Regions from separate parts of the Streptomyces sp. NPDC005805 genome, predicted to be linked through region 1. Evidence: riboswitches for the same ligand, from Rfam matches in the RefSeq annotation. Region 1 holds a riboswitch; each other region holds the start of a gene.

Region 1 (7,686 bases):
GCAGCTGGAACGCGAATGGCTGGACCGGCTCGGCACGGTGGCCGGCCGCGCCGACGAACTGTGCCGCTTCGCCGTCCTGTTCGGCGACCCGCAGCTCGCGCTCACCGCCGTGCAGCGCGTCCTCGACGTCACCGCCGAGGAGGTCCAGGCCGTCGCCAAGGCCCGGCTGCACCCCGACAACCGCGCCGTCCTGGTCTACGAGCCGCTGGCCGCCGACGAGGCCGACGAGACCGCCGACAGCGCCGACGCCGGGACCGCCGGCGCCGAGACCGCAGAGAACAACGCCACCGAGGGGGCGGACCAGTGAGCGACGCTGCCGTGACCATGGAGTTCCACCCGCAGCCCACGGCCGGCGAGGCCCGCCCCTGGGCCTTCCCCGCGCCCGAGCGCGGCACCCTGGCGAACGGGCTGACCGTGCTGCGCTGCGACCGCCCCGGCCAGCAGGTCGTCGCGGTCGAGATCCTGCTCGACGCCCCGCTCGACGCCGAGCCCGCGGAGCTGGACGGCGTGGCCACCATCATGGCCCGCGCCCTGTCCGAGGGCACCGACAAGCACAGCGCCGAGGAGTTCGCCGCCGAGCTGGAGCGCTGCGGCGCCACCCTCGACTCGATGGCCGACCACCCGGGCGTACGGGTCTCCCTGGAGGTGCCCGCCTCCCGGCTGGCCAAGGGCCTCGGCCTGCTCGCCGACGCCCTGCGCGCCCCCGCCTTCGACGAGGGCGAGGTGGGCCGGCTGGTCCGCAACCGCCTCGACGAGATCCCGCACGAGATGGCCAACCCGGCCCGCCGCGCCGCCAAGCAGCTCTCCGCCGAGCTGTTCCCGGCCTCGCTGCGCGTCTCCCGCCCCCGCCAGGGCACCGAGGAGACGGTCTCCCGGATCGACGCCGCCGCCGTGCGGGCCTTTTACACCGCGCACGTCCGCCCCTCGACCGCCACCTGTGTGATCGTCGGCGACCTGACGGGCGTCGATGTGGACGCGGTGCTCGACGAGACCCTGGGCGCCTGGACGGGCGACAAGGCGGTCCCGCACCGGGTCCCGGCGGTCACCGCCGACGACACCGGCCGGGTGGTGATCGTGGACCGCCCCGGCGCGGTGCAGACCCAGCTGCTCATCGGCCGGATCGGCCCGGACCGCCACGACAGCGTCTGGCCGGCCCAGGTGCTCGGCACCTACTGCCTCGGCGGCACCCTGACGTCCCGTCTGGACCGCGTCCTGCGCGAGGAGAAGGGGTACACCTACGGCGTCCGGGCCTTCGGGCAGGTGCTGTTGTCCGCCCCGGACGGCTCGGGCGCGTCGATGCTGGCCATCAGCGGTTCCGTGGACACCCCCAACACCGGTCCCGCCCTGGACGACCTGTGGAAGGTGCTGCGCACGCTGGCGGCCGAGGGGCTCACGGACGCCGAGCGGGACGTGGCCGTGCAGAATCTCGTGGGCGTCGCCCCGCTGAAGTTCGAGACGGCCGCCTCGGTCGCCGGCACCCTCGCCGACCAGGTGGAGCAGTCCCTTCCGGACGACTACCAGGCCCAGTTGTACGCCCGGCTGGCCGCCACCGGCACGGTCGAGGCGACGGCCGCCGCGGTCAACGCCTTCCCGGTGGACCGCCTGGTCACCGTGCTGGTGGGCGACGCGGCGCAGATCGCGGAGCCCGTGAAGGCCCTCGGCATCGGCGAGGTGACCGTCGTCACCGGCTGAGCCGGCGGCCCGTCGCCTGCGTCCCCGCCCGGAGCGGGGACGCAAGCCGCACAACGGGACGAAAGGGGACCCCGACACTGTCCGCGGTGTCGGGGTTTCTCCGTTCTTGGTGATGTATCTCCCTCATGCCCCACTAGGTGCGGCTATGGGGTGTGGCATGCGCTACAAATCGGGCTGTCCGTTTGGTGATTGAGTGATCGGCTGCCTAGCGTCTTTCCGGCTGTTCGCCGAGAAGTACGCCGCGTCCGCGGCACGGACAGTCATCGCCGAGTCCCCGTCCGGCGCGAGCCTGGGGAGCCGGGGACCCACGTTCCCCGGGGTGAATCGGAAGCCTTCGTCCGCGGAGGTGACCGTAGGAGACCTTCCTGCTCCGAACCCGTCAGCTAACCCGGTAGGCGAGAAGGAAGGAAAGGAACCAGCCTCTCCATGGCGTTCACCCGTGCCACCGGGAAGCACCGTGCCCCGAGCCGTCTGACGCGCAGGACCGCGAGCCTCGCCGGCATCGCGACCATCGCCACCACCGGCGTCATCGGCACCCTCGCCTCTCCGGCGCTCGCCGCCGAGGCCGAGGCCGCCTCCGTCGAGGACACCGGCCTCACCCAGGTCGTCTCCGTCGGCACCCTCGCCGACGAGATAGCCGACCAGGCCGCCGCCCAGCAGCGGGCCGCCGAGGAGGCCCAGGCCCAGGCCCGCGCCAAGGCGAAGGCCGAGGCGGAGGCCAAGCGCAGGGCCGAGGCCCGCGCCAAGGAAGCCCGGGAGGCCAAGGAGCGCGCCGCCCGCGAGGCCGAGCGCAAGCGCCTGAACTCCTTCCGGCTGCCGATCGCCGGCTCGTACGTCACCACCGGCTACCAGACCGGCGGCAGCCTCTGGTCCTCCGGCAGCCACTCCGGTGTCGACTTCCGCGCCCCCATGGGCAGCTCCGTCGTCGCGGTCGGCTCCGGCACGGTCGTCGAGGCCGGCTGGGGCGGCGCGTACGGCAACAACGTCGTGCTGAAGATGAACGACGGCACCTACACCCAGTACGGGCACCTCTCCTCGGTCTCCGTCTCCGTGGGCCAGCAGGTCGTGCCCGGCCAGCAGCTCGGCCTCTCCGGCTCCACCGGCAACTCCACCGGTCCGCACCTCCACTTCGAGGCCCGCACCACGGCCGAGTACGGCTCCGACATGAACCCGGTCGCCTACCTCCGCGCCCGCGGTGTGAACGTCTGAGGCACCGTGTGAACGTCTGAGGCGCCGCGCCCGACCGGCTGCTTCCGCCCGCAGGCCCCCGGCACCGCGCCGGGGGCCTGCGGCGTCCCCGCGGCCCTCCGTCGACTTCGCGCCGCGCGGTCGACTTCGCGCCGCGCGCATTCCACCGGTTCCGGCCAAAAGTCCTGAAGATTATGCCGTGGATTCCCGCGGGCCTTCGGAAAATCCCGAGGACTGGAATAGAGTCACGGGACACGAGTCAATCGGTGCAGCTTTTCGTGCGATCCACGGAGGTCCGGCCATGCGCGTTCCCGCGCACTCTGTATGCACGGCGATCCGGGACGACATCGTCTCCGGGGTCTTCGCGCGGGGCAGCCGCCTGACCGAGGAGCAGCTCGCCCGCCGCTACGGGGTCTCCCGGGTCCCGGTGCGCGAGGCGCTGCGCACCCTGGAGTCCGAGGGCTTCGTCGTCACCCGCCGGCACGCCGGTGCGCATGTCGCGGAGCCCACCGAGCAGGAGGCGGCCGACCTGCTGGAGATCCGGCTGCTGCTGGAGCCGCTCGCCGCGGCGCGGGCGGCGCAGCGGCGCACCGAGGCCCATCTGAAGGTGCTGCGCGGCCTGGTGCGGCTGGGTCAGGACCGGGCACGCCGGGGGCAGGGCGAGGATCTGCGGTCGCTGGGGGGCTGGTTCCACGAGACGCTGGCGCAGGCGTGCGGCAGCCCGGGGCTGACCGCGCTGCTGACCCAGCTCCGCCGCAAGATCGCCTGGATGTACTCCGTGGAGCAGCCGGCCGCCCCGGTGGAGTCCTGGGCCGAGCACGGCGCGATCGTGGACGCGGTCGCCCGCGGGGACGTGGAGCGGGCCCGGGCGCTGACGGCCCTGCACGCGGAGCGGGCCGCGGGGGCGCACCGGCTGCGGCGGACGGAGCGTGTGAGGACTTCGCAACATCCCGTAAACATCGGAAGCGTCCGGCATTAACAAAAGGGCCGTATACAAAAGGTGGGTATTCTGTGCCGGTATTCTGCGCCCGCCCTTTTCCGCTCCCTTTCTGCCTTCCGGGGAATTCCCGGTGTCCCTTGTGCACGAAAAAGCCGCGGCCCCCGCCAGGGGCGCCGCGGCTTCCGGGTTTGTACGGGGCGGGTGGCCGGCGGGTCAGACCGTCTCGGGCAGCTCGTCCAGGCCCTCGGCGACCAGCTTGGCCAGGCGGTCGAGCGCGGCCTCGGCGTCGGGGGCGTCGGAGGCGAGGACGATCTCCTCGCCGCCCTGGGCGCCCAGGCCCAGCACGGCCAGCATCGAGGCGGCGTTGACCGGGTTGCCGTCGGCCTTGGCGATCGTCACGGGGACGCCGGAGGCCGTGGCGGCACGGACGAAGATGGACGCGGGGCGGGCGTGGAGGCCCTCGGCCCAGCCGACATTGACGCGACGCTCAGCCATGGTGTTGCCCTTCGAGTGCTACGGGTTGTCTAGACCAGTGTGGCATATGGTGCGGCGTGCTCCCGCCGGGGCGCGGGGCCCCGGCAGCACGGCCGAACGGCGTTCCCAGCCTGCCTGTCCACAACCCGGCACGCGACCGGTGGCACCGCCGTACGCTTGCCCCATGCAGACCGAGCCGGAGCACGCCTACCCGGACCACTGGGAGGCCGACGTCGTCCTGCGCGACGGCGGGACGGCCCGGATCCGCCCCATCACCACCGAGGACGCGGACCGTCTTGTCAGCTTCTACGAGCAGGTCTCCGACGAGTCGAAGTACTACCGCTTCTTCGCGCCCTACCCCCGGCTCTCCGACAAGGACGTCCACCGCTTCACCCATCACGACTACGTGAACCGGGTGGGCCTCGCGATGACGGTGGGCGACGAGTTCATCGCGACCGTCCGCTACGACCGGATCGACGAGCAGGGCCGGCCGGCCGAGGCGCCGGCGGACGAGGCGGAGGTCGCCTTCCTCGTCCAGGACGACCACCAGGGCCGGGGCGTCGCCTCGGCCCTCCTCGAACACATCGCGGCGGTCGCCCGCGAGCGGGGCATCCGCCGGTTCGCGGCGGAGGTGCTGCCCGCCAACAGCAAGATGATCAAGGTCTTCCGGGACGGCGGCTACACCCAGCGGCGCAGCTTCGAGGACGGGGCCGTCCGGCTGACCCTGGAGCTGGAGCCCACCGCGAAGTCCCTCGCGGTGCAGCGCGGCCGCGAGCAGCGCGCCGAGGCGCGCTCGGTGCAGCGGCTGCTCACCCCGGGATCGGTGGCGGTCGTCGGCGTCAGCCGCCGGGAGGGCGGAGTGGGGCGCACGGTCCTGCGCAACCTCCAGGGCGCGGGCTTCACCGGCCGCGTCCACGCGGTGAACCGGGCCTTCCCCGAGGACCTGGGCACCATCGACGGCGTCCCCGCGGTGCGCTCGCTCGGCGAGATCGACGGGCCTGTGGACCTCGCCGTCGTCGCGGTGCCCGCCGAGCGGGTGCCGGAGGCGGTCGCGGACTGCGGCGAGCACGGCGCGCAGGGGCTCGTGGTCCTCAGCGCGGGATACGCGGAGAGCGGGCCGGAGGGGCGGGAGCGGCAGCGCGAACTGGTGCGGCTGGCCCGCTCGTACGGTATGCGGATCATCGGGCCGAACGCGTTCGGCATCATCAACACCGCGGAGGCCGTCCGGCTGAACGCCTCCCTGGCCCCGGAGTCGCCCGCGGCCGGGCGCATCGGCCTGTTCACCCAGTCCGGCGCGATCGGCATCGCGCTGCTGGCCGGGCTGCACCGGCGGGGCGCGGGCCTGTCCTCCTTCATCTCCTCCGGCAACCGCGCGGACGTCTCCGGGAACGACTTCCTCCAGTACTGGTACGAGGACGCGGGCACGGACGTGGTCCTCCTCTACCTGGAGTCCATCGGCAACCCCCGCAAGTTCACCCGGCTCGCGCGGCGCACGGCGGCGGTGAAGCCGGTCGTGGTGGTGAAGGGCGCGCGGCACAGCGGCAGCGCCCCGGCCGGGCACGCCGTCCCGACCACCCGCATCCCGGACACGACGGTCGGCGCGCTGCTGAGCCAGGCGGGGGTCATCCGGGTCGACACGGTGACGGAACTGGTCGACGCGGGCCTGATGCTGGCGGGCCAGCCGCTGCCGGCGGGCCCCCGGGTCGCGATCCTCGGCAACTCCGAGTCCCTCGGGCTCCTCGCCTACGACGCCTGCCTCACGGAAGGACTCCGTCCGCTGCCGCCGGTGGACCTCACCACGGCGGCGACCCCGGCGGACTTCCGCGCGGCGCTGACCCGGGCGCTGGACGACGGCGGGTGCGACGCGGTGATCGTCACCGCGATCCCCTGGGTCGGCGAGAACGGAGCCACCGCCTCCGGCGACGGCGAGGACCTCGCGGCGGCCCTCACCGACGCCTCCGCCACCAGCCCGGCGAAGCCGGTCGCGGTCGTCCACGTCGAAATGGGCGCGCTCGCGGACGCCCTCGCGGCGGCGTCCAGCACGTCGCCGTCCCGCCGCGGGGGCGCGGGCCCTGCGAGGGCGCCGCGGTCGGTCGCCGCCGCGTCCGGTGCGACGGGCTCCGGCGATGAACCCGGGCGTGCCCCGGACCCGGCAATCGGGCTCGACGCCCATGACGGCGCTGCGGCACCGGGACCCGGCGCGGGGGCGCCGCGGTCGGTCGCCGCCGCGTCCGGCGGCCGGGATGCGGAGGCGTCCGCCTCCCTACCCACCGGGCCCCGGCCCGGTGCGGCCACGCCGTCTGCTTCCGCCGGGGGCCCGGAGCGGGCACCGGATCCGGGACCCGGGCCCGAGTTTTCGCCGCCCGGCGCGGGCGGAGCCCCAGCGAGCGCGTTGGCGAACAACCCCGGTGCGGCACCGGGACCCGGCGCGGGCGCGCCGGCGCCCCGGAGTGACTCGGCCTCCCGCGAGGGGGCGGGGTCCGCTGCGGACCGGACCGCCGCGTCGGTGAGCGGCCCCAACGACGCGCGCCACGACGGCGACGCGGCACCGGCGCATGGCGTGGGCGCGGGCCGCGAGGGATCGGCGTCCCCCTCCGGCGAGGCGGCCCGCGAGGGCGGGGCGGTCTCTGGCGTGGAGGCGGCCCGCGAGGGCGAGGCGGGCCGCGACGGCAGGGGTGCCCCCGGGGCGGACCGCCACGGAGCGACCGCCCCCGCACGCGGCGGCCCCCGCGCCTGGTTCGGGCTGCGGCGGAACGGGCGCGGACGGGCCGCGGGAGCGGCAGGCCCGGGAAGCGATGCGCCGCGCCCCGGCGGCCAGGCCGCAGAGGCGGCGGGCGGCGGCGCTCCGGAAGCGCCCGGCCCCGGAAGCACCGCCCCCGCATCGGCAGGCGCCCCCGCGCGCCCCGCCCCGCCCCCGCCGCCCGGGAGCGGCGGCGACCCGGTCGCCGCCGAGGCCGCGCCCGTCGTGACGCCCGCGCCCGGCGCGCGCCGGATCCCCGCGTATCCGGCCGCCGAGCGGGCCGTCCGCGCGCTCGCGGAGGCGGCGCGGTACGCGCAGTGGCGGCGGGAGGCCGCCGACCCCGGCCGGGTTCCCGAGCAGGAGGAGATCGACGAGAGCGGCGCCGCCGCACGGATCGAGGAGCTGCTCGGCCGCGAGCCGGACACCCGCGGCTTCACCCTCGCCCCCGCCGACGCCCGCGCGCTCCTCGCCCACTACGGCATCGGCGTCCGCCCCACGCTCCCCGCCTCCGACCCCGACTCCGCCGCCGACGCGGCCGCCCGCCTCGGCTACCCCGTCGCCCTGAAGACCACCGCACCCCATCTGCGCCACCGCGCCGACCTCGGCGGCGTCCGGCTCGACCTCGCGGACGAGACCCAGCTGCGCCAGGCGT
Region 2 (7,686 bases), on a different contig from region 1:
TCGGGCCAGTACTCGGAGTAGGCGCCGATCTGGATCATGGTGGCGTCGAAGGGGCCGTGCTCGGCGCCGATGTCCCGGAAGCCGGGGAAGTAGCCGGTGTCACCGCTGTGGTAGATCCGGTGGTCCGGGCCCTCGACGGTCCAGGACGCCCAGAGTGTGTGCTGCTGGTTCCGCAGGCCGCGCCCGCAGAAGTGGCGGGCCGGGGTCGCCGTCAGCTTCAGCCCGGCCACCTCGGTCGACTCGTTCCAGTCGAGCTCGCGAAGGCGGGAGGGGGCGACGCCCCAGCGTTCCAGGTGGGCGCCGACGCCCAGGGGGACGGCGAAGACGGTGTCCGTGCCGGCGAGGGCCTTGATGGTGGGGAGGTCGAGGTGGTCGTAGTGGTCGTGGGAGATCACGACGACGTCCGCGGTGCCGAGGGCGGCGAGCGGGGCGGGCACGGGGTGCAGGCGGCGCGGGCCGACGAAGTCGAACGGAGAGCACCGCTCTCCCCAGACGGGGTCGAAGAGGACCCGGCCGCCGTCGATCTCGGCGAGGACGCTGGAGTGGCCCATCCAGGTCAGGCGCAGCCCCGTGGCCGGCGGCCGGGAGAGGTCGGCGACCGTCGTCGGGTGGACGGGCACCGGGCCGTCCGGGGTGCGGCGGGCGCGCGCCTCCTTCTCGAAGTAGATCTTCGCGAACTCCGTCATCGAGGCGCCGGAGGGCCTGGTCCGCGCGCCGACCGGGTTCTGGAAGGTGCCGTCGGCGAAGTTCGGCGAACGGAGGATGCGCTCCCGGCGCTCACCCGCCGGGTCGGCGCCGAAGGCCGCGGTCCGCAGCGAACGCAGCCGGGTACGCAGCGAGGGGGGAGAGCCAGCGCCGGTCACGGCACCTCCTGGAGATCGGTCGACACATCCATGGTCCGAGGGTATGCCGCGGTCCGCCGGTGCGGCAGCGGGCGCGGACAGCCCACGACGGTGCAACGCGCACCCGTCCGCCGGTGTTCCACGGTTCACGGGAACGTGGCGTTCCGCCACCGCGGGAGGCCCTGCCGGGGCCCCGTCCGCCCGGCCGCGCGGCGCCGTCCGGCGGCCGGGCGGCTCCCCTGTCGGGAGTGCTCCGGGGGAGTTTCCCGGCGCCCCGGAATTTCCCGCTCCGAGGTCTGGACCGGGGCCAAGATCGGCTGTGTAGGGTGACCGCCGTGGGGAGAGTCCGACTGAGCGTCCCTGAGCGGCGCGAGGAGCTGCTGAACGCCGCCGTCGAGCAGATCGAGCAGCGCGGCGCCTCCGCCGTGCGGATCGCCGACGTGGCCGCCGCGCTCGGGGTGAGCAGCGCGCTCGTCCTCTACCACTTCTCGTCGAAGGAGCAGCTGGTCGCGGCCGCGTTCACACACGCGGCGGACGCCGATCTGGCGCATCTGCGCCGGATCCTCGGCCGGCGCACCTCCGCGCTGCGGCGGCTGCGCACGGCGGTGCGCTGGTACGCGCCCACCGGCCAGGCCAAGGGCTGGCGGCTGTGGATCGAGGCGTGGTCGGTCTCGCTGCGCGATCCGGCGCTGCGGGATCTGTCGCGGGGGCTCGACCAGCAGTGGAAGTCGGCGCTGACCGAGGTGATCGCGGAGGGCGCGGCGGCCGGCGAGTTCCGCTGCGACGACCCGGCGGCGGCCGCGTGGCGCCTGACGGCCTTCCTGGACGGGCTCGCCGTCCAGATGACCTCCTACGCGGGCACGCTCTCCCGCGCCGCGATGCTCCAGTGGACGGACGACGCGCTGGCCCGTGAGCTGGGCCTCGACCGCGAGGCCCTCACGGCGACGGCCCGCTGACCCGGTCCGGGCCGGGGCCCGGGCAGGCGGGGGCGGGCAGCGCCACCGGGCGCACCGCACCCGGTCGGGCCCGGCGGGCGCCGCGGGCTCGCCCCGCGCCTTGCCGCCGAGCGGGCCGACCCGGGCTCCCCGCAGGGGTCACGCCCCCTGGGCCCGGTCCGGGGCAGCGGGAGCCACCCGCCACCGAACGGGTCGCACCGCACCCGGTCGGTCCGGGCCGGGGCCGGGCAGGGGGTAGCGGCCCCGGAGCGGGCCGCGCCACGGCCCCGAACCAGGCCGGGTCGGTAGGCAGAGCGGCCAGCCCGCAGGGGGCATGGCCCCTGTTCCCCCGGGGCCGGGCAGCGGGAGCCACCCGCCACCGAACGGGGCGCACCGCACCCGTTCAGTCCGGGCCGGCCGGGGCCGGGCAGGGGGTAGCGGCCCCGGAGCAGGCCGCGCCACGGCCCCGAACCGGGCCGGGTCGGTAGGCAGAGCGGCCAGCCCGCAGGGGGCATGGCCCCTGTTCCCCCGGCTTGGCAGGCAGGAGCCGGTTGATCACCGGAATGGGTCGCATCGCTCCCGTCCAGGGCCGGGACCGGTAGGGGGCGAGCAGGCCCCCGGACCGGTCGGCGTCGCCGAGTGGACCGACCTGGGCTCCCCCAGGAGCCATGGCCCTGTGATCCCCGGAGCCGGCAGGCGGGAGTCGCCGCCGAGCGGGCGTGCGGACCCGGGCTCCGGCAGGCCGCCCTGGCCGTCGTGGGCCCCAGGCTGGGCGGACGCCACCGACGAGCCGGGGCCGGGCCGCACCGCCGAGCGCGCGGCCCCGGGCCTCGCGGGCCGGGCGGACACCACCACCGCGCCGCAGCGGCGAGCCGGCCCGGACCACGCCCGGCCCGCGCCCCCGCGAGCGCGCCGCTTCCCGTAAGCGCCGCACGCCCCGCGGGGCCGAGCCGGGCGGGGCAGGCAGGGCGGAGGCGGGCGCACCCCGCGCCCGACCCCACCCGGCGCACCCCGGAAACCAGGCCCGCACCACGCCCGACGCCCCCACCGCGAGCGCGGCTGGGCCGGCAGGGGCGTGACCGTCCAGGCCAGTCGGCCCTGGCCCGGCGCGACCGCGAGCGCACGCCCCCACCGGCCCCCTCAGAGCGGCATGAGGTCCGGCCGCTTCGCCTCCACGTGGTCGCCGGAGCTCTCGCCGCGCAGGCGGCGGCCGATCCACGGCACCAGGTAGTCGCGCGCCCAGTGGATGTCGTCCCGGCGCACCTCCAGCGGCCCGCGCGGCGGCTGCGGCGGCCAGGGCTGGTCGGGGTCCGCGTCGCCGGGGACGTCGATGCCGAGGACCTGGGCGGCGCGCAGGGCGACCCGGGTGTGGCCCTCGGGCGACAGGTGGAGCCGGTCCAGGTCCCACGCGCGCCGGTCCTGGACGGACTTGAGGGACCACAGGTCGAGCACCGGGCAGTCGTAGCGGTCCGCGATGGCCCGCACATGCGCCGTGTACGTGGCGATCTTGCCGCGCAGATGGCGCAGGACCGGCACGTCACGGGTGTCGAAGCCGGTGGTCACCATGACCGTGCCGACGGAGGAGGTCAGGTCGGCCACTGCGCGTTCGAAGCGCTCGGCCACGTCGTCCGGGTCGCTGCCCGGCCGGATGATGTCGTTGCCGCCGGCGCAGAAGGAGACCAGGTCCGGGGCGAGTTCCTTGGCCCGGGGCACCTGGTCCGCCACGATCTGGTCGAGCAGCTTGCCGCGCACGGCGAGGTTGGCGTAGCGGAAGGTGTGCTCCGGGGTGAGGTCGTCGAGGATGACCGCGAACCGGTCCGCCCAGCCGACGAAGGTCCCGTCGGGTCCGGGGTCGCCCACGCCCTCGGTGAAGCTGTCACCGATCGCTGCGTACGACCCGAATGCGCCACTGGTCTCTGTTCTCGAATCGTCTGCCACGGGAGCACATCCTTCCTGCCCGGATGTGACCTACGCGACCGTAAGGAGGGGTTGACGGGAGGTGATCTTTACCACCGGTCAAGTTTCCGCCAAGCCGGAATACGCGGAATCCCCCGCTCCGCCGCCGGACGGAACGGGGGACCACCACCGGGGCCGGAGTGCGCGGTCGACACCGCGCCGGGCCGGGAGGAGGGGTACCGCGTCAGAGGTTGACGCCGTTCTGGCGCAGGTACGCCAGCGGGTCGATGTCCGAGCCGTAGGACGGCCCGGTGCGGATCTCGAAGTGCAGGTGCGGGCCGGTGGAGTTGCCCGTGGAGCCGGAGAGGCCGATCTGCTGTCCGCCGGAGACCGACTGGCCGCCGGAGACGGAGAGCGAGGACAGGTGGGCGTACTGCGAGTAGGTGCCGTCCGCGTGGCGGATGACGACCTCGTTGCCGTAACTGCCGCTCCAGCCCGCCGACTCGACGGTGCCGGAGGCGACCGCCTTCACGGTGCTACCGGAGGCCGCGGCGAAGTCCACACCGGTGTGGTAGCCGCTGGACCACATGCCGCCGCTCTGGCGGTACGGGGTGGTGATCGAGGCGTCGACGGGCGCGCTGAAGCCGGACGCGGAGGTCTTGGCGGGGGCCGAGGACTTGGCGGGGGCCTCGGCCGGCTTCTCTGCCGGGGCGGCCGGGGCCTTCTCCTGCCGGGAGTCGTCGCGGGAGGCGCGCGGCTTGGACTCGGTCCGCACCTCGGGGTCGTTCTTCAGCTTCGACTTGCCGCCGATGGTGAGTTCGAGGCCCGGGTGGATCAGGGACGGGTCGGCGCCGATGGCGCGCCGGTTGTCGTCGAAGAGCTCCTGCCAGCCGCCGCGGACGTCGTGCTCGTCGGCGATCTTGGACAGGTAGTCGCCCGCGACCACGGTGTAGGTCTTCGGGGCCTTCTTGGCGGCGGCCTTCGCGGCAGCGGCGGCCTTCGCCGGCGCGGCCTGCTGCGCGGCGGCGGGTGCCTGCGCCGCGACGGCGGACTTGCCGGGCGCGGCCGCGGGGGCGGCGGCGGTCGCCGCTCCGGCGCTCGCGGCGCCGAACAGCGGAAGCGCGATGGCGGCGCCACCCGTGCCGGCGACGACGAAGCCGCGGCTCACGGGATTGGACTTGGGACGGCGGTGCTTACCCTTTCCGGGCATGACGCATTCCTCTCCGGCGCCTGCGAGGTGAGCTGTCGGGTTCGGGCTGGAGATGCCCGTTCGCACTGGTCGCGCGAATTCACCCCAAGCCGTCCGAATTGCTCCGGAATCGGCGTACTACCTGGGTCCCCCGCTCCTGCCACGCGGTGGTGGGTGCGAACTCCGGTCGGCGGCAGGATTAGGCGGTCCGTCCGGATTGAGCGTGACCGTAGGCGAGCCACCCCGGGGGAACAAGCCATGAATTCCCGGACGCAATCACCACACCCGCACCGGAGCCGGGCGGCCATCACCCTCCGTGGGCGACGGGCCGTCAACTCCCTTGTCCGGCACGGAATTGACCCGGCGGAAGCCAGTACACACCGTCACCAATATGATCCTGCTCACCAGCCGTTTCCCATTTACGGCGCTTACGGGGCACCCTCCAATCAATCTCCTAATTCGGACACAAGGCGCGAATGCAATTCCACTACCGCACTTGCCGCTCAAGATCGACCGGCTCGTCCGGCTTCGTCCCTCGCACCGGCCGTCCCGCCGCCCCCGCCCCGCCGCGTATGAAGGGCGTGTGAACCGGTGTCGTATCGTCGGGAGCGCGCCTCCGCCGGCGACCGCGCCGGTGGAGGGGACGGGCACCGCCGCCATTGATTGGAGTCCATGTGACGCAGCAGTTGCCGCAGGCACCCTCGGCCGGGCAGGACCCCGAGCCCGCACTCGCCGGAGTCCGCAACTTCCGCGACGTGGGCGGGCTGCCGACCACCGACGGCGGTCGGGTGCGGCACGGCAGGCTGTACCGCAGCGGCCACCTCGCCCACGCCACCGCGAGCGACGCCGCGTTCCTCTCCTCCCTCGGGCTGCACACGGTCTTCGACTTCCGCAACGCGGCCGACCAGCGCCTGGAGGGCCCCGACGTCGAGCTGCCGGGCGTGCGCAACCTCAACCTGCCGCTGAGCGACCCGGCCGACGGCGCGGAGTTCTGGCGGATGGTCCGCGACGGCAATCTGGACCAGCTCAAGTCGATCCTGGACGGCGGCAAGGGCGCGGACCGGATGATCGCCGCCTACCGCGCGATCATCACCCAGCGGACCGCCGAGCACAGCCGTGTCCTGCACGCCCTCGCCGAGGACAGCGTCCCCGCCCTGATGCACTGCGCCGCGGGCAAGGACCGGGCCGGTCTCTCGGTGGCCGTCACCCTGCTCGCGGTGGGCGTGGAGCGGGACGCGATCGAGGCGGACTACCTCAAGTCGAACGACCCGCACCGCCGCTACAAGGTCACCCGCGGCTCCGACTCCCCGGACGCGATGTCCGCCGAGGTCATGGAGCTGCTGAGTCCGCTCTTCGACGCCCGGCCGGCCTATCTCGCCGCGGCCTTCGAGACGATCGAGGAGACCTGGGGCGGGACCGAGCAGTACCTCTCCGAGGGGCTCGGCCTCTCCCCCGCCACCCGGGAGACGCTGCGCGCCCGGCTGGTCGAGAACGCCTGAGGCCGCCCGGCCCGCCCCGGCCGGGTCACTGGTTCTGCGCGCCCACCAGGAAGAGCAGGTAGAGGAAGGCGGCCACGATGTGGCCCGCGATCAGATAGGCGAAGAGCCGGATGACGAGTCCGCGCGGGAACCGGTCCTCGCGCCGACCGCCGGCGGCTCCGCGCTTGTCCAAGGGGTCGTGCGACATTCCCTGATCACCTGGCTTCCGGTCGGACGTGGGGACGGGGGTGCGGGTCGGGGCTCTGCAGCAGGGTGTGCACGAACAGCAGCTCCGCGCCCTCGGGCGTGGCGGCGGCGATCCGGTGCGGGGTGAGCGAGTCGAAGTGGGCGCTGTCGCCCGGGGCCAGCTCGTACACGGTGTCGCCGAGGCCCAGGCGCAGCCGGCCGGTCAGCACGTACAGCCACTCCTCCCCCGGGTGCACACGCACCAGGTCGCCCTGGGCGCCGTGGGGGACGACGACCCGCAGGGCCTGCATGGCGCGGCCGGGGGCGCCGGCCGGATGGTAGGTCCAGCCGTCGGCCCGTACGGGTTCGCGCTCACCGCCCCGGACGACCGGCTCGCGTTCGGCCGGCTGCTCGCCGAGGACCTCCCCGACCGTCGTACCGTAGATGCGCGCGAGGGCGAGGAGCACGGGCAGCGAGGGCTGCCGGTTCCCGGTCTCCAGCCGGGACAGATGGGCGGGTGAGAGCCCGGCGCGGTGGGCGGCGGCCTCCAGGGTCAGGCCCCGGCGGCGGCGCAGGTCCCGCAGGCGCGGGGGGACACCGGCGAGACCGTCACCGTCCGGTGCGGCGGGAGTGTTCATGCCTCTATTGGGCCAGCACGATTGCCTCTGAGGCAAATGACTTGCCTCAGAGGCAAAAGCCCGGGGCACCCGCCGCGCACCGGTCAGCGGTTGGCGACCGCCTGCCGGACCAGGGTCCGGCCGAAGTCCCACATCAGCCCGCCCCCGCCGTGCGCGTCGTCCATCACCTCGGTGAACGCGTCGACGAAGCGGTCCACCTCGCGCTCGCCGATGATCAGCGGCGGGATCAGCTTGATGACCTCCAGGTGGTCCCCGGAGACCTGGGTGAGGATGCGGTGCCGCTGGAGCAGCGGATGGACGACCATCTGCGCGAAGAGCCCCTTGCGCGCGGCCTGGAGCATCGTCCAGCGGCTGCGCAGCCGCAGGGACTCGGGCCGGCCGAACTCGATGCCGATCATCAGCCCCCGGCCGCGGACCTCGTGCAGCAGCTCGTAGCGGGGCACCAGCGCGGCGAGCCGGGAGCGCAGCAGCTCCCCGGTGATCCGGGCGTTGGCGACGATCTGCTCGTCCTCCAGCACGCTC
Region 3 (7,686 bases), on a different contig from region 1:
CAGGGGGTGGCGCGGGACGAGGTGGAGTTCGACTCGGTGGCGGACGCGTGAGCCGGCGCGGACTCGCCGGGTGCGCGGGGTGCGCGGGGCGGGTGCTCGCCCGGGGAGGACGGCCGCCCTGCCGCCCGGGGCGGGCGGCGGTCTTGACCGGGGCCGGGCGGCGGGCCTAGGTTCCACCGCGGCGCGCACGGAAAGCGCTTGCCGTACGGGCCGCCGCCCGAGGGCGGCCCGCCGCGACGCGAGGAGACGACCCTGACGGACCAGGGTCCAGCCCTCCCCGGCCCGGCCCTCCCCTACGACGGCCCGCCCGGCGGGATCGGCGTGTCCCGGCTGACGGTCTACGACTGGCCGGCCGCCGCCGCGCTGCCCGAGGACGGCACGGAGGAGGAGCTGGCGGCCGCGGCCCGCGGGCGGCGGGACCTGGCCCTGGAGGGGTACGCGCGGCTGCGCGAGGCGACGGGGGCCGGGGACCCGGAACCGCTCGCCGCCTTCCACCGCGCGGCGGGCGCCCTCGTCCGGGACCGGACCGGCGCCTGGCGGGAGCGCTGGCGGGCTGGCGCGGCGGCGGCCTCGGCGGCGACCGGGGAACAGCTCGATCTGCTGGCCGGGGGCGTTACGGGGTATCTGGCCGGGGCCGTGGTGCGGGCGGAACGCCCTCTGCCGGGGCGGCGGTTCGGGATGTGCGGACACCTGGAGACCTACGCGTCCGCGCACTGAGCGGCTTGGTACGGGTCAGGGCTTCAGCAGGCCCTTGGACTCCAGATAGGCCCGGGCGACGTCCTCCGGGAGGCGTCGCCAGCTGTCGACCTGCTGGTTGAGCCGGGCCAGGTCGGCGGTGGTGAGGACTTCGTTCAGCCGGTCGAGGGCTCCGGTGACGCCCTTGCCGCCGGCCCGGGCGCGGTTGACGACCGGCACGATGTAGTCCGCGTTCTGGAGGTGCTTGTCGTCGGCGAGCAGGACGAGGCCGAACTCGTCCAGGGTCGCGTCGGTGGTCGTGGTGAGGACCATCTGGTCGCGTCCGCTCTGGACGGCCTGCTTGGCCTGGGTGGTGCCCACGCCCTTGGGGTCCACGGCGATGATGTCGATCCCGTACACCTTGCGCAGGCCGGGGGCGCAGTAGGGGCGGCTGACGCACTCGTCGCCGGCCGCCAGCCGGACCGGGATCTTCGCGCGGCCGAGGTCGCCGAGGGTGCGCAGGCGGTGTTCGGCGGCGAACTCCCTGGTGACGGCGAAGGCGTTCTGGTCGACCGCGCGGCCGGGCGGGAGGACGTCGAGCCCGCGCGGGGTGGCGAGGCGGCGGAGCGCGGTCATGGTGGCGTCGAGGTCGGGCGATCCGGCGGGCGGGGCGTCGGGGCCGTTCTCCTTGGCGTTGAGCCAGTCCGCGAAGGTGGCCGCGTATTCGGGGACGACGTCGATCTGACCGCTCTCCAGGGCCGGTTCGTACAGCTCGCGGTTGGTGACGGAGAGGATCTCGGTGTCGTACCCGGCCTCCTCCAGCAGGAGGGCGTACATCCGGGCGAGGAGGTCGGACTCGGTGAAGCCGGCCGATCCGACGGTGAGGCTGCGGCTCTCGCCGGGCGGGGCGGTGATCTCGCCCTGGTCCTCCAGGGAGGGGCCGGTCGCGCAGGCGGCGGTGAGGGCGAGGAGGAACGCGGCGAGCACGGTCCGCAGGGCGAGGGCGGGCGGTGCGGTCATACGGCGCCGCTCCCCCGCGACCAGGCCGGGGCGAGCCGCTGCGCGAGTTCGAACAGCCCCTCCACGAGGAGGGCGAACACGGCGACGAGGACGGCCCCCGCGACCACCTGCGGGGTGGAGGCGAGGTTGAACCCGGCGGTGATGATCCGGCCCAGTCCCCCGCCGCCGGCCAGGGCCGCGATGGTGGCGGTGGCGACGAGTTGCACAGCGGCGATGCGCAGCCCGGTGGTGATCAGCGGCAGGGCGAGCGGCACCTCCACGCGCAGCATGGTCTGCGCGCCGGTCATGCCCATCCCCCGGGCCGCCCGCACCACGTCCGGGTCGACGCCGCGCATGCCGACATAGGCGTTGGTGAGGAGCGGCGGGACGGCGAAGAGGACCAGGGCGATGACGGTGGGCCAGGTCCCCCAGCCGCCGATCGGGCTGAGCAGCAGCAGGACGAGGACGGCGAAGGTGGGGACGGCGCGGCCGATGTTGGAGAGGTTGACGGCGAGTGCGCCGCCCTTGCCGAGGTGGCCGAGGACGAGGGCGACGGGGAGGGCGACCAGGCAGCTGATGCCGAGGCAGACCCCGGTGAGGTAGAGGTGTTCGATCAGGCGCTGGGTGATGCCGCCGTCGCCCGACCAGTTCGAGGCGGTGGTGAGCCAGTCCCAGGTGGCGGAGAGGGTGTTCACGCGGCCCCCTTCCGCGTCCAGGGGGTGAGCAGCCGCTGCACCAGCAGCAGGAGCAGGTCGGCGGCGACCGCGATGACCACGCACAGCACGGAGGCGGTGAGCACCTGGGCCTTGAAGTAGGTGTTCATCCCGGACCAGATGAGGTTCCCGAGGCCGCCGTAGCCGACGATCGCGCCGATGGTGACGAGGGAGACGGCCGAGACGGTGGCGATGCGCAGTCCGGCCATGGCGGCGGGCAGGGCGAGGGGCAGTTCGACGGTGCAGAGCAGGCGGACGGGTCCGTAGCCCATGCCGCGGGCGGCCTGCCGGGTCTCCTCGGGCACGGCGCGCAGCCCGGCGAGGATGTTGCGGACGAGGAGGGTGAGCGAGTAGAGGACCAGTCCCGCGACGACCAGGGCGGCGGAGAGTCCGTAGACCGGCAGCAGCAGGGAGAACATCGCCAGGGACGGGATGGTGTAGAGGATCGTCGTCAGGGCGAGGACGGGAGCCGCGGCCCAGCCCCAGCGGCGGGCGGCGACGGCGAGGGGCACGGCGAGGACCAGCCCGATGAGGACGGAGAGGAAGGTCAGCTCCAGGTGCTGGAGCACGGCGTCGACGAGGATCTCGCTGCGGGTGGAGAGGTAGTCGCCGCAGATCCACTCGTTGCGGGCGAGGCAGTCGTCGGGTGGCGCCGTCATCTGTCCATTGCAGCGCGGGCGGAGGACCGCCGCGCGGACTGGTGCGCTGTCCGGGGGCGGCGGGCGCGGACGCCTTTACCGGGGGAATGCGCGGACGCCGGGTGGCCGGACCGTGCGGTGACGGTCCGGGCGCCCGGCGTCCGTTGGCTTCTGCAATGGGATGTACGGCGGTCGAATCCGTGGATTCGGCCTTTCCGGTCAGTAGGGACCGTTGACGTTGTCGATCGAACCGTAGCGGTCGGCGGCGTAGTTGCAGGCGGCCGTGATGTTGGCGACGGGGTCGTAGCTGTCCGTCGAGGTGCCCGGGACGTGGTACGCCTGGAAGGTCGGGTCGATCACCTGGAGAAGGCCCTTGGAAGGCGTTCCCTTGGCGGCGTTGGAGTCCCAGTTGTTGATCGCCAGCGGGTTTCCGGAGGACTCCCGCATGATGTTGCGGTAGATGCCGTCGTAGCTGCCCGGAATTCCGTGCTGGGCCATGATGTCCAGCGATTCCTTGATCCAGCCGTCGAGGTCGTCCGAGTACGTCTTCGGGGCGGCCTCGGCCTGCTGCGCGACCGGGGCGGTGCGCTTCTCGGAGCGGTCGGCGCGCTCGGCGGCGGGCTTGGCGGGGGCCTTGGCCTTGGTGGCGGCCTTGCCGCCGACGGTCAGCTCCAGGCCGGGGTGGATCAGGGACGGGTTGGCGCCGACGGCCCGGCGGTTGTCCTGGTAGAGCTTCTGCCAGCCGCCTTCCAGGGAGTGCGCGGCGGCGATCGCGGACAGCGAGTCGCCGGCGACCACGGAGTAGGTGGCGGGCGCCTTCTTCGCGGGGGCGGCGGCCGCGGCGGCCGGGAGCTCCGCGGCGGGGGCGGCGGTGGCGGTGGCCGCGCCGAGGACCGGGAGGGCGAGGGCGGCGGTGCCGGTGCCGGCGGCGACGAGGTGGCGGGCCAGGCGGCTGGTCCTGGGGCGGCGGTGCTTGCCGTGTGCAGGCATGACGAGTTCCTCTCCGTCGCCTGCGAGGTGAGCTGTCGGGTTCGGGCTGGAGCTGCCCGGCCGCGCTGGGCGCGGCTTCACCCCGAGCCGTCCCGGTATCCCGTGTGGATTCCGGTCCGGCGACTTACCTGGTTCCCCCGCTCCTGCCGTTACGGGTGATGTGATCGGGTATCCGGACAGTGGCAGGATTCGGCGTTCCATCCGGAATGCCGCGACCGTAGGCGAGACGCTCGCCCGGGAACAAGCCTGGAATTCACAACCACAATGTCCGCGATCTCAAAGGGCGGGTAAATGATGTTGCGCATTCCCCGACGGGGCATCAGTTCGCTTGCACGGAAAGCCCTCTGGGGGTGCGCGGTGAACAACGGCGGAGTGGGCGCGTGACCGATGTCACGGAACCGATCACAAAGAACGCCAGATATCCCATTGGGCATGTAAACGGACATTGCGCCGCATGAATGCACAGGTTCCCCCCTCCCGAGAGAGAGGGGGGAATATGGTGGGAATTTCATCAATGATGCCCGTTTTGCACGCTATGCGTTTCCGGGTGCCCCGCGGACCAGGATGCGCCGCCCGGTGACCCGCTCCGGCGCGACGGCGATCCACAGCTCCCGGTCGCCGCCCGCCCACGGAGCGCTGTACGCGAGTTCGTCGAGCCGGCGGACCGCGTCCCCGTCCGCCACCGTCCGCGCGTCGCCCACCACCAGCACGCTCCAGCCCTGGCTGAACGCCTCGTCGATGTGGTCCACCTCGAAGGCGACCTCCCCGCCGGCGGCCCGGCCGGGCAGGGCCCCGGGGGAGGTGCGGAAGGCGACCTCGCCCTCCGAGACCACGTAGTTCACCGGCAGGATCGCGGGCCCGTCCGGGGTGGTCACGGCGACCCGCCCGACGCCGTGGGTGCCGAGCAGATCCCAGCATTCCGGTGCGTCCAGCTCCACCAGCTCCGGGTGGTAGCCCGCCCGGCCCAGCCCCTCCGGCAGGTCGGCCCCGCTGCCGGTGAGCGCGGTGACCGTCGTCTCCAGGGCGTCCGCGAGCCGCAGCAGGAACCCCATACCCGGGGCCGCGGGGTTCTCCTCCAGGTACTGGATGTAGCCGGGGGCCGATCCGGCCCGGGTGGCGACCTCCTCGCGAGAGAGCCCCAGCTCCCGCCGCCGCGCCCCGACCCGGCGGCCGATGTCCCCGCCGAGTCGTCCCCGGCCTGCTCCGGATGGCTCCGTGTGCGGTTGTCCCGGCATGGTCGGGCACCTTCCCCTGTCGGTCGGTCCGGGTGGGCCGGTCGCCCGGCGCGGACACGGCGCGTACGCCGTCCCGCGCCCACGGTAGTCAGCGGGGGCCGGGCCCGCACGGCGGCGACGCGCGGCGGGCACCCGGCCGCGGGGTCCCGGACAGACTCGGAAATACTGTCCCCAACAGGACCGCACGCATGTGGAGGTACCGCGCATGACTTCTCCGGCAGGCCCGCGCACAGGCCCTGGGACCGGTGCGCGATGAGACACCGCTCGGTGGCCGACCTGATGACCCCGCAGGCGGTGGTCGCCCAGCCCGGCACGGCCTTCAAGGAGATCGCCCGGCTGCTCGACGAGTACGGGATCACCGCCGTGCCCGTGGTCGACGAGGAGGGCCGACCCCTGGGGGTCGTCTCGGAGGCGGACCTGCTGCGCCGGCACACCGGCGGCACCGCCTCCGACACCGCCGAAGGGCTGATGACCAGCCCGGCGGTGGTGGCCCGGCCCGAATGGAGCGCGGTGGCGGCCGCCCGGGTGATGGAGGAGAGGCACATCAAGCGGCTGCCCGTGGTGGACGGCACGGGGCGGCTCATCGGGGTGGTGAGCCGCAGCGATCTGCTCCAGCTCTTCCTGCGCCGGGACCGGTCGATCCAGGAGGAGATCGTCGAGGACGTGCTCTCGGGCACCCTCGGGGTCTCCCCCGCCGCGGTCTCGGTGCAGGTCGACGACGGCCGGGTGACCCTCAGCGGCACCCTGGAGCAACGCTCCCTGGTACGGATCGTCGTCCGTCTGTGCCAGAGCATCGACGGTGTGGTGGATGTGGTCGACCGGCTCGACTGGGAGGCCGACGACATGGCGGGACCGGTGGCCTGACCCTCCCGGCGGGGGGCCGGGCCGGGGCGGGTGTCAGGCGTCGGGGAGGTCCAGGGTGCGGGAGGTGCCCGGGGCGACGGTCACCGTGCGGTCGCCGAGGCGTACGTCGATGGGCAGGCCGTCCGGGGTGGCCGGGAGGGCGATCGTCAGCTCCCCCGGCCGCATCCGCACCCCGACGCCCCAGTGGCCGTGGTAGCGCACGCTGAACCCGTACTCCGCGAGCTGCGGGGAGGGCACCGGGTCGAACCACAGGGCGCCGGAGCGGGTCTCCATGCCGGTCAGCCCGCGCTGGACCAGGTCCAGGGTGCCCGCCATCGCGCCCAGGTGGACGCCCTCCTCCGTGGTGCCGCCCTGGAGGTCCGCGATGTCCCCCTCCAGCGCCTCACGGCAGAAGTCCCACGCCTCCTCCCGCCGGACCCGGGCGAGCACCCAGCCGTGGACCAGCCCGCTGAGTGTGGAGCCGTGGCTCGTCCGGCGCAGGTAGTAGTCGACCGTGCGGTGCCAGGTCCGGTCGTCCAGCTCGTAGCCGAGCCGGGCCAGCAGGGCGCGCAGCTCCGCCGGTGCGAACAGGTAGCCGAGCATCAGCACATCGGCCTGCTTCGACGCCTGGTAGCGGTTGACCGTGTCGTCCTCCGCCTCCAGCACCCGGTCCAGGCGGCGGATGTCCCCGTGCCGGGCCCGCAGCCCCGCCCAGTCCAGCTCGGCCAGCTCCCCGTAGCCGTGGAACTGGCTGATGACACCGTCGTGGAAGGGGACGTACAGCTTCCGTGACACCTCCTCCCAGTGCTCCAGCTCGGTGGTGGTGAGCCCATGGCGCTCGAACAGCTCGACGCGGCGCGGCTCGGGCAGTTCACGGGCCACCTCCAGGGCCCGGGCGAGCACCCAGGCGGCGGTGACGTTGGTGTACGCGTTGTCGTCGAGCCCCGGCCGCTCCGCGTCCGGATAGGCGTCGTGGTACTCGTCGGGTCCGACGACCCCCCGGATCCGGTAGCGGCCGAGGCCGGGGTCCCAGTCCGCGAAGTCCGCCCAGAAGCGGGCGATCCCGGTGAGCATCGCCGCGCCCTTGGTGTGCAGGAACTCGGCGTCGCCGCTCGCCTCGCAGTACTGCCAGACGTTGTACGCGATGGCCGAGCCGACGTGGTGCTGGAGGCGGGAGTGGTCGGGCAGCCAGCGGCCGGAACGGGGGTTGAGATGGAGCTGCTGGGTCTCCTCCCGGCCGTCGCTGCCGCTCTGCCACGGGTACATGGCCCCCTGGTAGCCGGCGTCGCGGGCGAGGACGCGGGCGGCCTCCAGGCGGCGGTGGCGGTAGGTGAGCAGGGCGCGGGAGACCTCCGGGAAGCGCAGGTTGAGGTAGGGCAGGACGAACAGCTCGTCCCAGAAGACGTGTCCGCGGTACGCCTCGCCGTGCAGGCCCCGGGCCGGGACACCGACGTCGAGGTCGGCCGTGTGCGGGGAGAGGGTCTGCAGGACGTGGAAGAGGTGCAGCCGCAGGATCCGGCCGGCCTCGCCGCGCACGTCCAGGTCGCCGCGCCGCCACAGGGCCCGCCAGGCCGTGCGGTGGGACTCCAGGAG
Region 4 (7,686 bases), on a different contig from region 1:
GCGCGGGGCTGGTCTGAGCGGCCTGGAGTGGCCCGCCCCGGCGGCCCGTGTCAGGCGACCCGCCTCGGGCGACCGCGCCGGGCCGGGGGTGGGCCGTGTCGGACCGGACCCGGGCGTGGCCCGCCTCGGCACCCCCCGTCAGGCGACCCGTGTCGCGCCGGCGAACGGCATCTCGGTGATGGGAGCGATGCGCACCGGCGCACCCGGCCGGGGCGCGTGGATCATCTTGCCGCCGCCGATGTAGAGGCCCACATGGGTCACCCCCGGGTAGAAGAACACCAGGTCGCCCGGGGCGAGTTGGGACCGCGAGATCCGCTGACCCGCGTTGATCTGGGTGTACGTGGTGCGCGGCAGCGAGACACCCGCCGCCTTCCACGCGGCCTGCGTCAGCCCCGAGCAGTCGTACGCTCCGGGGCCCGTCGCGCCCCACACGTACGGCTTGCCCAGCGCGCCGTACGCGTACGAGATCGCCTGTGCCGCGCGGCCGCTCGCCGGGGCGACGGGCCCCCGGGGCGCCTCGGCCCGGCCCGCGCGGTCCGGGGCACGCTCGCCGCCGGAGGCCGTGGAGGTCCCGCCGCTCCGGTAGGCGGCGCGCTCCTCCGCGGTGAGGCGGGCGAGCAGCCGTTCCGCCGCGGCGAGCCGCTTTCGCACCTCGGTCCTGTGGCGGGAGACCTCGTCCCGCTGCCGCTCCAGCTCCCGTGTCCGCTCCCCGGCGCGGGCGCGCAGCCCGGCGAGGTCGAGGAGTTGGCGGCGCACCTCGGCGACGGCGGCGGCCTGGCGGTCCCCGACCCGCTCGGCGAGGGAGGCGCGCTCCAGGTACTCCCCGGGGTCGGAGGTGAGGGCGAGCCGCAGGCCGGGGTCGATGCCGCCGGCGCGGTACTGTGCCCCGGCGAAGGAACCGAGGGCGTCGCGCGAGGTGTTGAGGCGCTCGGTGCGCCGGGCGGCCTCGTCGCGCAGGGCGTCCAGCTGCTCGCGGGACCGGGTCGCCCGCTCCTTCGCGCCGTTGTACTTCTCGGTCGCCGCCTCCGCCTCGCGGTAGAGGGCGTCCACCTTCGCCTTGATCTGCGCGGGGGTCTGGCGGGGCTCTGCCACGGCGGGGGAGTCCAGCGCCGTGGTGGTCGCCGCGCCCGCGAGGGCCAGGGTGGCCGCGGCGCGGACGGCCGGGCCGGTGAGCGGACGCTGGGTGGGTTTTCGGTGCGCTGCCACGGTGGCGCCGTTCCTTCCGTCGTACGTCGTCGGTCGTACATCCGTCATCCGTCGCACAGCCGTCGTCGGTGGTGCGTGCGGCAGGACGTTAGACCCGAAGGTCACGGGAAGGTGACGCAAGATGAGGAACTGTCCGAACCCGCCCGGTCCTGTGCGTTCCGGCCGGGTGTTCCGACCGTTCGATGATCGACAACCGGCGGTCCGGCGACCGAAGACGGAGCTGAGGGTTACCTGACCAGGGGGCGGCGGTACGGCCCCGCATAGGCTCCGGCCCATGGACGTACTGATCAATGTCTTCGTCGCCCTGCACATCATCGGCATCGCGTCGCTGCTGGGCGGTTTCCTCACCCAGATGAAGGCGATAGGCGCCGGCACCGCGCGCTTCACGCCGGCGATGCTGCACGGCGCCGTCACGATGCTGGTCACCGGCGTCGCGCTGGTGGGCCTGAACCAGGCGGACGACCAGACGGTGAACAACCTCAAGATCGGCATCAAGCTGGCCGTCCTGGTCGTGATCCTGGGCCTGGTCTATGTGAAGCGGGACGAGGAGACGGTCGACAAGGCGCTCTTCGGCGCGGTCGGCGGCCTGACGGTGGCCAACATCTTCATCGCGACGCTCTGGACCTGAGCGGTCCCCGCGCCCCCGCCCCGCGCCCGTGGGGTGCGCGCGGGGAGCAGGGGTGCCGGTCCGGTCAGGCCGGGCGGACGCTGCCGTGGATCGGCATGGAGTAGATGGACTCCTCGCGGACGTTCGCGCCCGGCTTGGGCGCGTGGATCATCGTGCCGTCGCCGATGTAGATGCCGACGTGGCTGATGTCGTCGTAGAAGAACACCAGGTCACCGGGGCGCAGATCGGCCGTGGCGACCCGGGTGCCGACCTTCACCTGGTCCCAGGTGGTGCGCGGCAGGTCCACGCCGGCCGCCTTCCACGCGGCCTGGGTGAGCCCGGAGCAGTCGAAGGAGCTGGGTCCCGTGGCGCCCCAGACGTAGGGCTTGCCGATCTGGGCGCGGGCGAAGGCGAGGACCTTGTCGGCCTTGGCCGCGTACCCGCCGTCCTCCGTGCCGGAGCCGGAGCCGGTGCCCGTCCCGGTGCCCGTCCCGGTGCCCGGGTCCGTGCCGGTCCCCGGCTGCCGGGTCTCCTGCTCGCGGCGGGCGGCCTCCGCCTCCTCCTTGGCGCGGGCCTCCGCCTCGGCCTTGGCCTTGGCTTCCGCCTTGCGGCGGGCCTCCGCCTCCTTCTCGCGCTCGATCGCGGCGAGCCGCGCCTTCTCCTCGGCGGTCAGCCGGGACAGCAGCGAGCGCGCCTCGGCCAGCTTGGTCTGCACGGTCTGCTTGCTGGTGCGCAGGGCCTGCTGCGACTCGGTGAGCGACTGGAGCCGCTTGCCCGCCTCCGCGCGCTGCTTCGCCGCGGCGGCCCGCTCGGTCTCGTAGGCCGCGATCGCCGACTGCTGCTGGTCGGTCATGCGGTCCATCAGCCGCGACTGGTCGAAGTAGTCCTGCGGGCTGTCCGCGAACATCAGGGCGGCCGTCGGGGTCACGGCCCCGGTGCGGTACTGGGCCGCGGCGTAGGTGCCGAGCGCGCGGCGGGACTCGTTGAGCTTCTCGGTCCGGTCGGCCGCCTGGTCGAGCAGGGTGTCGACCTCGCGGCGCTTCTCCGCGGTCGCCTCGCGGGCCTTGTTGTACTCCTGGGTCGCGCTGCCGGCCTGGCGGTAGAGGTCGTCGACCTTCTTCTGGACGTCCTCGATCGAGGGCTTCGGCTCACCGGGGGCGGCCGTCGCGCTCTGTGTCGACAGCAGCGTGACGCCGGCGAGCGCGGCCGTCGTGAAACCGACGGTGGGGGAGGGCTTGATGGTGCGTGTGCGGGTCCTGCGATGCGACGCCAAGGCCGGCATCTCCTTCTTCCGTGGACCGCCTACCGGGTTAGCTGTCGGGTTCGGGCGAACGGAAGACGCCCTACGGGCGCGAGGAACGCGGCCCGATTCACCCCGGTTTGATGCGTTTTTGGGTCCCCGGTTCCGAACTGCCCTGCGAGGAGTACGGATTCGGCGCAGCCGGCCCGTCCGACGCGGTTCGCCGGGAGGGTTGCGGGCCGTCTGATCGAGCACGCTAACCAATTCGTGTGTGTGCTGTGAAGGTTGGTGTTCGATATGTCCGATACATTTTCGTGACCTTTCTCGGGGTGTGTCGTTGTGACCCCGTCCCGGAGGCGTCCGGTCACACACCGTGCACCGGCGGGCATTCCCGGAAGCGCGGCCCGGAGTGTCCGTCCCTCCGCCTAGACTCGGTAGGCGATGAGCAGCCTCTTTGACGACAGCTTCCTGACCGGCCTGACGCCTCCCGACGAGGAGCCGCACGGGGACGAGCACGCTCCGCCGCCGCCCGAGGAAGCGGCCGCGGAGCCGATCCCGGACGACCTCTTCCAGGGCGCGTACGACGTGCCGCCCGCCCGCGACGGCTACTACCGCGACGGCGCCCCCCGCCCCGCCGTGGACGCCGCCGCCCTGCTCGAAGGGCTGAACGAACAGCAGGGCGCGGCCGTCGTGCACACCGGCTCCCCGCTGCTCATCGTCGCGGGCGCCGGCTCCGGCAAGACCCGGGTGCTCACCCACCGCATCGCCCATCTGCTGGCCACCCGGCACGTCCACCCCGGCCAGATACTGGCGATCACCTTCACCAACAAGGCCGCCGGGGAGATGAAGGAGCGCGTCGAGCAGCTCGTCGGCCCCCGGGCCAACGCGATGTGGGTGATGACCTTCCACAGCGCCTGCGTGCGCATCCTGCGCCGCGAGTCGAAGAAGCTCGGCTTCACCTCCTCGTTCTCGATCTACGACGCGGCCGACTCCAAGCGCCTGATGTCCCTGGTCTGCCGCGATCTGGACCTCGACCCGAAGAAGTTCCCGCCGAAGTCCTTCAGCGCCAAGATCTCCAACCTGAAGAACGAGCTGATCGACGAGGAGACCTTCGCCGACCGGGCCCTTGGGGGTACCTCCCAGGCCGAAGGCTCTGGGGGAGGCTTCGAGAAGACTCTGGCCGAGGCGTACCGGATGTACCAGGCGCGGCTGCGCGAGGCCAACGCCCTGGACTTCGACGACATCATCATGACCACCGTCCATCTCCTCCAGGCCTTCCCGGACGTGGCCGAGCACTACCGCCGCCGCTTCCGGCACGTCCTGGTCGACGAGTACCAGGACACCAACCACGCCCAGTACACGCTCGTGCGCGAACTGGTCGGCGAGGGCTACGAGGACCTGGCGCCGGCCGAGCTGTGCGTCGTCGGTGACGCGGACCAGTCGATCTACGCCTTCCGCGGCGCGACCATCCGCAACATCCTCCAGTTCGAGGAGGACTACCCGGACGCGACCACGATCCTGCTGGAGCAGAACTACCGCTCCACGCAGACGATCCTGTCCGCCGCCAACGCCGTCATCGAGCGCAACGAGTCCCGCCGCCCGAAGAACCTGTGGACCAACGCCGGTGCCGGTGCCCGGATCACCGGCTATGTCGCGGACACCGAGCACGACGAGGCGCAGTTCGTCGCCGACGAGATCGACCGCCTCACGGACGCGGGCGAGGCGAAGGTGGGGGACGTCGCGGTCTTCTACCGCACCAACGCCCAGTCCCGTGTCTTCGAGGAGATCTTCATCCGCGTCGGCCTGCCCTACAAGGTCGTCGGCGGGGTGCGCTTCTACGAGCGCAAGGAGGTCCGGGACGTCCTCGCGTATCTGCGCGTCCTGGCCAACCCCGAGGACAACGTCCCGCTGCGCCGCATCCTCAACGTCCCCAAGCGCGGCATCGGCGACCGCGCCGAGGCGATGATCGACGCCCTGGCCCTCCGCGAGAAGATGACCTTCCCGCAGGCGCTCCGCCGGGTCGACGAGGCGTACGGCATGGCCGCCCGCTCGGCGAACGCGGTCAAGCGCTTCAACGTCCTGATGGAGGAACTGCGCACCATCGCCGAGTCCGGCGCCGGCCCGGCGGTCGTCCTGGAAGCGGTGCTGGAGCGCACGGGCTACCTCGCCGAACTCCAGGCGTCCACCGACCCGCAGGACGAGACCCGGATCGAGAACCTCCAGGAACTGGCCGCCGTGGCCCTGGAGTTCGAGCAGGACCGCGCCCAGGAGGACGGCGCGGGCACCCTCGCCGAGTTCCTGGAGCAGGTCGCCCTGGTCGCCGACTCCGACCAGATCCCCGACGAGGACGAGGACGGCTCCGGCGTCATCACCCTGATGACCCTGCACACCGCCAAGGGCCTGGAGTTCCCGGTGGTCTTCCTGACCGGCCTGGAGGACGGCGTCTTCCCGCACATGCGGGCCCTCGGCCAGACCAAGGAGCTGGAGGAGGAGCGCCGGCTCGCCTATGTGGGCATCACCCGAGCCCGGGAGCGGCTGTATCTGACGCGCTCCGCGATGCGCAGCGCCTGGGGCCAGCCCTCGTACAACCCGCCCTCGCGCTTCCTGGAGGAGATCCCGGCGGCGCACCTGGACTGGAAGCGCACCGGGCCGATGGCCGCGCCCGCCGGGCCGACGGCCGGGATCACCTCCTCCCTCTCCTCGTCCCGCTCGCGCGGCGGCGCCTCGGGCTTCGCGACCCGGCGCGCCAACGACAAGCCGGTGATCGCGCTCTCGGTCGGGGACCGGGTCACCCACGACCAGTTCGGCCTGGGCACGGTCGTCGGCGTCACGGGCTCCGGCTCGGACGCGCAGGCGACGATCGACTTCGGCGACGAGAAGCCGAAGCGGCTGCTGCTGCGGTACGCGCCGGTCGAGAAGCTCTGACGCCCTGACGGACACGACGGAGGGGGAGGGCCCGGGTGCGGCCCTCCCCCTCCGTCGTGCGTGTGCGCGGGTGTCCGTCAGGTCGGTTCGATCCCGTGGCTGCGGAACCAGGGCAGCGGGTCGATCGCGGAGCCGCCACCGGGACGCACCTCGAAGTGGAGGTGCGGGCCGGTCGAGTTGCCGGAGTTGCCCGAGTAGGCGATCACGTCGCCGGCCTTCACCGAACCGCTGCGGATCTTGGTGGTGCTGAGGTGGCAGTACCAGGTCTCGGTGCCGTCGGCCGCCGTCACGATGGCCATGTTGCCGTAGGCGCTGTTCCACTGGGTGCGCACGGTGCCGTCGGTGGCCGCCATGACCGGCGTGCCGTACTGGACGGGGAAGTCGATGCCGGTGTGCAGGGACATCCAGTTGACGCCGGACTGCCCGTAGTAGGCGCTGAGGCCGTCCTGCTTCACCGGGAGGACGAACTTGGGGCGCAGCGCCTCGCGGCGGGCCGCCTCCTCCTCGCGCTTCTTCTTCTCGGCGGCCTGGCGCTCCTTCAGGTCGATGCGCTCCTGGGTGCGGGAGGCGCGGTCGCCGAAGTCGCGGGCGTCGGCGCTGAGGGCGGCGAGCTGGGTGTCCATCTTGCTGTTGGCCTCGACCGCCTTCACCGCGCCGGGGTCGGCGGCGGCCAGGTTGGTCTTCTCGTCCGCCTTCTTCTCGGTGCCGCCGAGGTCGCCGACCGAGGCGGCCGCGATACCGGCGGCGCCGAGGACGCAGACCGAGGGGACGGCGACGGTGAGGAGGGCGGAGCGCTTCGCGGGCGTCCGGCGCCGGCCGCGGCTGCCGCCGGAGCGGCGGACCGGGCGGGCGGCCACGGAGGCGGTGGGGAGCGCGGTCATGGTCTGGGTGAGGGCGCTGTGGTGCTCGGCGTCGGCCTCGTCGTCGTCCTCGTGCGTCGCGTCGTGGGCGTGGAGGTCGTGAGTGCCGTGGGCGTCGTCCGCGAGGTGTGTCTCGGGGGCCTCGTAGCCCTCGTACGCGTCACCCTCGTACGCGTCGTACGTCTCGTGCGCGTCGGCGGCGGGGCCGGGGGCGTCCTCGTCCGTGTCGCCGTTGCCGGCCGCGTAGTCGGCGTCGTACTCGGTCTCGTACGCGTAGCCGGAGTCGTAGGCGGCGGGGTCGACCTGGCCGAGGTCGTAGGCGTCCGCGTCGTAGGCCGTGGCCTCGTGGTGCGCGGCCTCGTGCGGTGTGCCGTACTCGGCGGAGGTGAACTCGTGCTCCGGCGTGAACTGTTGGGGCACCAGGGCTTCCGGTGCGACCGTGCTCTCCGCGTTCCACGCGGTGGCGTCGTACGCGCCCGTCTCGAACGAGGCGTCGAGGGAGGTGGTGGCCCACTGGCCGGTGGTGTCGTACTGGCCGGTTGTGTCGTAGCCGAACGCGGCGGCCGCGGTCTCGTACTGGCCGGTGCCGGTGGCCTGGTTCCAGGCGGTGGAGTCCCACTGGCCGGTGGCGTCGTACTGCGGGTACTGCTCGTACTGCTGCCCGTACGCGGCCTGTTGCTGCACCTGCTGGTACTGCTGATGCTGCTGGTCCGACGATCCGTAGACGTCGTGTGCCGCGGTCGTGTGTGCGCCGGTGTCCCACTGGGAAGAGTCGTACTGGCCGCTGTGGCCGGACTCGTAACTGCCCGGGAGGGCCCCGAAGAGCGGGTCGGAGTCGTAGCTGCCGG

What was found. A riboswitch is a leader RNA that binds a small molecule or an ion and turns the genes downstream of it on or off. The one in region 1 is predicted to bind cyclic di-AMP.
Region 2: it holds a riboswitch for cyclic di-AMP, as region 1 does, so the genes downstream of both, ABZ457_RS23325 (LysM peptidoglycan-binding domain-containing M23 family metallopeptidase) here and ABZ457_RS16925 (M23 family metallopeptidase) in region 1, are expected to answer to the same signal.
Region 3: it holds a riboswitch for cyclic di-AMP, as region 1 does, so the genes downstream of both, ABZ457_RS12825 (LysM peptidoglycan-binding domain-containing protein) here and ABZ457_RS16925 (M23 family metallopeptidase) in region 1, are expected to answer to the same signal.
Region 4: it holds a riboswitch for cyclic di-AMP, as region 1 does, so the genes downstream of both, ABZ457_RS03840 (C40 family peptidase) here and ABZ457_RS16925 (M23 family metallopeptidase) in region 1, are expected to answer to the same signal.

The regions. Positions count from the first base shown of each region.
Region 1 is NZ_JBEXXN010000026.1:68,212-75,897, forward strand. It holds gene ABZ457_RS16915 (pitrilysin family protein) at 1-307, shown strand, start outside; gene ABZ457_RS16920 (pitrilysin family protein) at 325-1,692, shown strand; cyclic di-AMP (ydaO/yuaA leader) riboswitch at 1,947-2,105, shown strand; gene ABZ457_RS16925 (M23 family metallopeptidase) at 2,119-2,901, shown strand; gene ABZ457_RS16930 (GntR family transcriptional regulator) at 3,182-3,859, shown strand; gene ABZ457_RS16935 (HPr family phosphocarrier protein) at 4,034-4,315, opposite strand; gene ABZ457_RS16940 (GNAT family N-acetyltransferase) at 4,479-7,686, shown strand, end outside.
Region 2 is NZ_JBEXXN010000049.1:1,118-8,803, reverse strand. It holds gene ABZ457_RS23340 (MBL fold metallo-hydrolase) at 1-863, opposite strand, end outside; gene ABZ457_RS23335 (TetR/AcrR family transcriptional regulator) at 1,178-1,798, shown strand; gene ABZ457_RS23330 (SGNH/GDSL hydrolase family protein) at 2,918-3,715, opposite strand; gene ABZ457_RS23325 (LysM peptidoglycan-binding domain-containing M23 family metallopeptidase) at 3,918-4,883, opposite strand; cyclic di-AMP (ydaO/yuaA leader) riboswitch at 4,888-5,045, opposite strand; gene ABZ457_RS23320 (tyrosine-protein phosphatase) at 5,537-6,361, shown strand; gene ABZ457_RS23315 (DUF6126 family protein) at 6,387-6,548, opposite strand; gene ABZ457_RS23310 (helix-turn-helix domain-containing protein) at 6,556-7,164, opposite strand; gene ABZ457_RS23305 (aspartate aminotransferase family protein) at 7,248-7,686, opposite strand, start outside.
Region 3 is NZ_JBEXXN010000018.1:17,874-25,559, reverse strand. It holds gene ABZ457_RS12850 (betaine/proline/choline family ABC transporter ATP-binding protein) at 1-51, shown strand, start outside; partial or broken gene ABZ457_RS12845 (cupin) at 400-717, shown strand; gene ABZ457_RS12840 (ABC transporter substrate-binding protein) at 733-1,695, opposite strand; gene ABZ457_RS12835 (ABC transporter permease) at 1,692-2,369, opposite strand; gene ABZ457_RS12830 (ABC transporter permease) at 2,366-3,046, opposite strand; gene ABZ457_RS12825 (LysM peptidoglycan-binding domain-containing protein) at 3,245-4,015, opposite strand; cyclic di-AMP (ydaO/yuaA leader) riboswitch at 4,020-4,220, opposite strand; gene ABZ457_RS12820 (pyridoxamine 5'-phosphate oxidase family protein) at 4,549-5,250, opposite strand; gene ABZ457_RS12815 (CBS domain-containing protein) at 5,503-6,114, shown strand; gene ABZ457_RS12810 (glycosyl hydrolase family 65 protein) at 6,148-7,686, opposite strand, start outside.
Region 4 is NZ_JBEXXN010000004.1:38,090-45,775, reverse strand. It holds gene ABZ457_RS03855 (serine hydrolase) at 1-17, shown strand, start outside; gene ABZ457_RS03850 (NlpC/P60 family protein) at 139-1,254, opposite strand; gene ABZ457_RS03845 (hypothetical protein) at 1,481-1,834, shown strand; gene ABZ457_RS03840 (C40 family peptidase) at 1,899-3,095, opposite strand; cyclic di-AMP (ydaO/yuaA leader) riboswitch at 3,097-3,261, opposite strand; gene pcrA (DNA helicase PcrA) at 3,495-5,978, shown strand; gene ABZ457_RS03830 (M23 family metallopeptidase) at 6,056-7,686, opposite strand, start outside.